Regions from separate parts of the Rhizobium sp. K33 genome, predicted to be linked through region 1. Evidence: predicted binding sites of a transcription regulator. Region 1 holds the regulator's gene; the other holds the start of a gene.

Region 1 (3,207 bases):
GACGCGTTCGCCGATCGCATAGCCAGCCTGGACAACCTGAACCACCGTGTTGTTGGGAACATTCGGGTTCGGGACCTCGAACATTGCCTGATGGAAATTCGGGTCGAACTTCTGGCCCTCGGCGTCGATCTTACGCACACCATGGCGTTCCAGCGTGGCAAGCATGCCGCGCTCGGTCATTTCCACACCTTCGATCAGTGCCGTCAGCGTTGCGTCGGCCGCAGCGCGCGCCTCTTCCGGCAGCGTCTCGATGGCGCGACGAAGATTGTCCGAAACGGAGAGCATGTCGCGGGCAAAGCTCGTGACGGCATAGGACTTCGCGTCCTTGATCTCGCGGTCGGTGCGGCGACGCAGATTGTCCATCTCAGCGGCGAGGCGCAGGAAGCGGTCGCGCAAGTCGGCGTTCTCGGCCTGGAGGGCTTCCACAGGGTCCAGCTGAGCCTCCGTCGCGCCCTCGTCTGCGCCCGCAGCCTGCTGTTCAGCCGCTTCGGTTGCGTGCGCCTCGTGGGCCGCCGCGTCAGGTCCGTTCTTGTTGGTTTCTTCGGTCATGACGTTCTCCGAATGGTTTTGGTGTCCGAACTCTCGGTGTCGAATTCGTGCCCGATATCAGGGTTTGGGGTGAAAAAATCAAGGGTTGGCGGGAAATCCGCCTAACGCCCGCTGCGCGACAGCCGGGCCATCAGCTGCGCGGTGTAGTCGACCATCGGCACGATCCGCGAGTAATTCAGGCGCGTCGGCCCGATGACGCCGACGGCACCGACGATGCGGTCTTCGCCGTCGCGGTAGGGTGCCACGATCAACGAGGAACCCGACAGCGAAAAGAGCTTGTTCTCGGAGCCGATGAAGATGCGCACGCCCGGGCCGCTTTCGGCAAGGTCGAGGATCTCGATCAGGCTTTCCTTGCGCTCGAGGTCATCGAAGAGCAGCCTCAGCCGATCGATATCCTCCGAGCCAGCAAGACCTTCGAGCAGGTTGGCACGGCCACGCACGATCAGGCGGGCCGGCTGCTTTTCTGCGACTTCGCCCGACCAGACGGCAAGGCCGCGCTCGACCAAATCCTGCGAGAGCGTGTCGAGTTCACTTGCGACCTGGGTCTTCAGCTTCTCGATCTGCCCGCGCAATTCGCGCAGCGTCTGGCCGGCAAGATTGGCGTTCAGAAAGTTCGCCGCTTCCGTCAGCTGCGAAGCGGTTACGCCGGCCGGTAGCTCGATGATGCGGTTTTCGACCTGATTGTGCTCGCCGACAAGGACGGCAAGGGCCTTGGTCGGCTCGAGCCGGATGAATTCGACATGCTTCAGGACGGGATCGTTCTTGGACGATATGACGAGGCCTGCGCCGCGCGACAGCCCGGAGAGCATGCGGCTTGCTTCAGTCAGCATCGCCTCCATCGGCTGATCGGCGCTGGTCGGGCGGATCTGCCGCTCGATCTCGTCGCGCTCCCCTTCCGAGAGGTCGCCCACCTGCATGAAGGCGTCGACAAAGAAGCGCAGACCCGCCTGAGTGGGCAGTCGACCGGCGCTGACATGGGGCGCATAGATGAGGCCGAGATCTTCCAGATCGCTCATGACATTGCGCACCGACGCCGGGGATAGCGACATCGGCAGCAGGCGCGACAGGTTGCGCGAGCCCAGCGGATCACCGGAATCGAGATAGGTTTCGACGATGCGGCGAAACACTTCCCGTGAGCGTTCGTCCAGCGACGCGGAAACGTCTGCGACAGTCGTCTTCAGTGATGCCATTGGCGCAGCGGACAGGATCTCAGAGGTTTCATGGCGCAAATATAATCACTGCGTGTTCGATGACCAAGGGGTATTTGAGGCTTCGGCACGCCTCCTGCGGCGTTGCGGCATGGTTTTTCTTTGCAAATGGGTGGCTCCCTCCTTAGAAGGCAACGAACAACTCAGGAGATTGCAATGCGGCCATCCGGCAGAAAAACCGACCAAATGCGCAAGGTCTCGTTCGAGCGCAATTTCTCCAAGCATGCGGAAGGCTCCTGCCTGGTGAAGTTCGGCGACACGCATGTGCTGTGCACCGCAAGCCTTGAGGACAAGACGCCGCCGTGGCTGCGCAATTCCGGCAAGGGCTGGGTGACGGCCGAATACGGCATGCTGCCGCGCGCGACCGGCGAGCGCATGCGCCGCGAAGCCTCCTCCGGCAAGCAGAGCGGCCGCACTCAGGAAATCCAGCGGCTCATCGGCCGGTCGCTGCGCGCCATCGTCGACCTCGAAGCGCTCGGCGAGCGGCAGATCTCGATCGACTGCGACGTCATCCAGGCGGATGGCGGCACGCGCACGGCGGCAATCACCGGCTCTTGGATCGCCCTGCACGACTGCCTGAAGTGGATGGAAGCGCGCAGCATGGTGAAGGTCGAGAAGGTTCTGAAGGACCATATCGCCGCGATCTCCTGCGGGATCTTTGCAAGCCAGCCGGTGATCGACCTGGATTACCTGGAAGACTCGGCCGCCGAGACCGATGCCAACTTCGTCATGACCGGCTCCGGCGGCATCGTCGAAATCCAGGGCACCGCGGAAGGCAAGCCCTTCAGCCAGGACGAGTTCCTGACGCTGCTTGGCCTTGCCCGCAACGGTATCGATGAACTGGTGGCCCTGCAGAAGCAGGCAATCGGCTGAGACTGAGGGCCGGGTCGATGGCACAGGAGATCGAAGGTGTTCTGGAGGCCGCGCTCTATGCGTCCGATCTGGATGCCGCCGAGCACTTCTACGGCACCGTCCTCGGTCTCAAGCGCATCGCCCGCCACGATGACCGGCACATCTTCTTCCGCTGCGGTCAGACCGTGGTGCTGATCTTCAACGCCGAGGAGACGGTGAAGGCTGCGTCTCCCGGTGCGCTGCCCGTGCCGCCACATGGCACCACAGGTGCGGGACACCTCTGCTTTCGCGTTTCGGGAGACAGACTGGACGAGATGGCCGCGAAGCTGACAGCCGCCGGAGTGGCGATCGAGGCCGATTTCCGCTGGCCGACCGGCGCCCGTTCCATCTACTTCCGCGACCCGGCCGGCAACAGCCTGGAATGCGCCGAACCCAAACTCTGGAATCTCTGAGGACCCCATGCGCAAGCTTGACACCCGCATGATCGTCGTGGCCAGCCACAATGCCGGCAAGATTGCCGAGATCGCCGACCTGATCGGCTCCTTCGGCTTCTCGGCCAAATCGGCCAAGGACCTTGCTTTCGTCGAGCCTGAGGAAA
Region 2 (3,207 bases), 1.5 Mb from region 1:
TTTCCTTCACCTCGACTTCGGTCGAGCCGCCGACGCGGATGACGGCGACGCCACCGGCGAGCTTGGCCAGACGCTCCTGCAGCTTCTCACGGTCGTAATCGGAGGAGGTTTCCTCGATCTGCGCCTTGATCTGGGCCACGCGGCCGTCGATCTCGGCCTTGGAGCCCGCGCCGTTGATGATGGTGGTGTTTTCCTTCTCGATCGACACCTTCTTCGAACGGCCCAGCATATTGAGGGTGACGTTCTCAAGCTTGATGCCGAGGTCTTCGGATATGACGGTACCGCCGGTGAGGATGGCGATGTCTTCGAGCATGGCCTTGCGGCGGTCGCCGAAGCCCGGAGCCTTGACGGCTGCAACCTTCAGGCCACCGCGCAGCTTGTTGACGACGAGGGTCGCGAGCGCTTCGCCTTCGACGTCTTCGGCGATGATGACGAGCGGCTTGCCGGACTGGACGACGGCTTCGAGAACGGGAAGCAGAGCCTGCAGGTTCGACAGCTTCTTCTCGTGGATCAGGATATAGGGATCGTCGAGTTCGACGCGCATCTTCTCCTGATTGGTGACGAAGTAGGGCGAGAGGTAGCCGCGGTCGAATTGCATGCCCTCGACCACTTCAAGTTCGGTCTCGGCGGTCTTTGCTTCCTCGACGGTGATCACGCCGTCATTGCCGACCTTTTCCATGGCTTCTGCCAGGTAGCGGCCGATCTCGGTGTCGCCATTGGCGGAGATGGTGCCGACCTGAGCGATCTCGGCATTGTTGGAGATCTTGCGGGCATTCGCCTTCAGCTCGGCGACCACGGCTTCGACCGCGAGGTCGACGCCGCGCTTGAGGTCCATGGGGTTGAGGCCGGAGGCGACGGCCTTGGCGCCTTCCTTGACGATGGCCTGGGCGAGCACGGTTGCGGTGGTGGTGCCGTCGCCGGCGAGATCATTGGTCTTGGATGCCACTTCGCGTAGCATCTGCGCGCCCATGTTCTCGAACTTGTCCTCAAGCTCGATTTCCTTGGCGACCGAGACGCCATCCTTGGTGATGCGGGGCGCGCCGAAGGACTTGTCGATGACGACGTTGCGGCCCTTGGGACCAAGGGTCACCTTCACGGCATTGGCGAGGATGTCGACGCCACGCAGCATCTTCTCGCGGGCATCGGTGTGGAATTTCACTTCTTTTGCAGCCATTGTTCACTCCTCAAAGGCAAATGATGACTGATGGTCTCAAGCGGCTTTCTTCTCGGCGGCCTGGGCTTCGATGATGCCCATGACGTCGGCTTCCTTCATGATCAGCAGCTCTTCGCCGTCGATCTTGATCTCGGTGCCGGACCATTTGCCGAAGAGCACGCGGTCGCCGACCTTGACGTCGAGCGCGACGATCTGGCCCTGCTCGTTGCGAGCGCCGGAGCCGACGGCGAGGACTTCGCCTTCCTGCGGCTTTTCCTTGGCAGTGTCGGGAATGATGATGCCGCCCTTGGTCTTCTCCTCGGACGAAACGCGGCGGACGACGATGCGGTCGTGCAGCGGACGGAACTTCATGTTTTCCTCCTGGACAAACAAAATGGAACGTCCCCAAAGGCCGGACCGGATAGGGTCCGGACGGGTCGCCGGACCCTTGAGAGGCATCCGGCGCGCGATGATCTGGTTTTTCCGATTTTTTGTTTCAAGAGCGAGTGACGAAAAAAATCAGCACTCTCGTCGCGTTGCTGCTAACAGCATGATTTATAATCACAATTTTTGCGACCCTCTTGCCATTTCACGTGGTTTTGTCAAACTTTTTATCGTCAATGACCAAGAGGGAAACGCATGACATCCAGCAAAGACTTCACCCTCCAGATGGAGGGATATGGCCTCACCACCGCACACATCCTCTATCGGCTGCCCGACTTTCGCTCCGTGCTGCAGACCTTCCTCTGGCAGGATTACGATCTGGCGCCTGATTTTCCACAGATGACGAAGTTTCTCGATTTCTGGCGGGCCAATCTCGATGGCGATCTGCATTCAGTGCGCTTCAGTCACAAGCGGCTGATCGGTCCCAACGAATGGCGGAAACTCGACGGGGAATTCAACCTCCATTGAGTCCCTCGCATCCTCGGGGGCGGCGGAACAAGGCGCGCCGGCAGACGTTGGATCTGGTCGCCACCGCCACCCTCCCAAGGATGCCAGAATGCCCTTTCCCGTTTCGACCTACCGTTTGCAGTTTCGCAACGGCATGGATTTCGACCGCGCCATCGGTCTCGTCCCCTATCTGAAGCGCCTCGGCATCACCCATCTCTATGCGTCTCCGGTCTTTGCTGCAACCGAAGGCTCGACCCACGGTTACGACGTGACCGATGCAAACCTCATCGACCCGGTGCTCGGCGGTCGCGAAGGGCTAGAGCGGCTTTCAGAGGTCGTGAAAGCGGAAGGTCTGGGGCTCATCCTCGACATCGTGCCCAACCACATGGCAGCGAGCCTTGAGAACCCCTGGTGGCGCAGCGTCATCGAATGGGGTGAGGCCAGCCGCTATGGCCACTATTTCGACATCGACTGGAGCCAACGCCTCACCCTGCCGTTTCTCGGAAAGCCATTCGAGCAGGCGGTGGCGGATGGTGAGATTTCACTCACCCTGGACCGCGAGCACGGGTCTCTGGCCTTCGCCTATTTCGACAGCCTCTATCCCCTGACGCCGTCCACCTATGCCGCAGCTTTGGACGGCTGCTCGCATCCATTGGCCGCGCGCCTCGCCGAACTCGGGCACCAGGCCGATCCGGCGGAGGACGCAGAATTTCACCGCGCCGTTTCGGCTCTGTGTGAGGAAGGCCAGAGCGATGGTCTGCTTGAAGAGCTCAAGGCCAAAGCGGCGGACCGGGCGTTTCTGGTCCGTCTCCACGACCTGCAGCCATGGCGCCTGATGTTCTGGACGGAGGCCGCCAAGGGGCTGAGCTACCGTCGCTTCTTCGAGATTGCCGGCCTTGTCGGTCTGCGCGTTGAAGCAGACGATGTGTTCGAGGACGCGCATCGCACAATCCTCGAGATGGTGCGTGCCGGCCAGGTGGATGGACTCCGGATCGATCACGTCGACGGCCTTGCCGATCCCGGTCGCTACCTGCAGCGGCTGCGAAGCGCTGTCGGTGAAGACATTCCCATCTATGTCGAGAAAATCCTGGCGCCCGGAGAACACCTCCCCGAGGACTGGCCGGTGCAGGGCTCGACGGGTTACGAGTTCATCGCAGCCCAGG

Evidence for each region. Region 1 encodes HrcA, which represses chaperone genes, less so after heat shock. Its sites were predicted from a motif close to GTTAGCACTCNCNNNNNGNGAGTGCTAAC; they were not measured.
Region 2: the regulator HrcA is predicted to act here: its motif matches at 1,672-1,700, upstream of groES (co-chaperone GroES).

Annotation. Positions count from the first base shown of each region.
Region 1 covers NZ_CP096478.1:4,405,176-4,408,382, reverse strand. The annotation lists gene grpE (nucleotide exchange factor GrpE) at 1-549, opposite strand, end outside; gene hrcA (heat-inducible transcriptional repressor HrcA) at 651-1,739, opposite strand; gene rph (ribonuclease PH) at 1,914-2,630, shown strand; gene M1E12_RS21250 (VOC family protein) at 2,648-3,061, shown strand; gene rdgB (RdgB/HAM1 family non-canonical purine NTP pyrophosphatase) at 3,069-3,207, shown strand, end outside.
Region 2 covers NZ_CP096478.1:2,929,226-2,932,432, reverse strand. The annotation lists gene groL (chaperonin GroEL) at 1-1,174, opposite strand, end outside; gene groES (co-chaperone GroES) at 1,211-1,525, opposite strand; gene M1E12_RS14350 (usg protein) at 1,793-2,065, shown strand; gene treY (malto-oligosyltrehalose synthase) at 2,154-3,207, shown strand, end outside.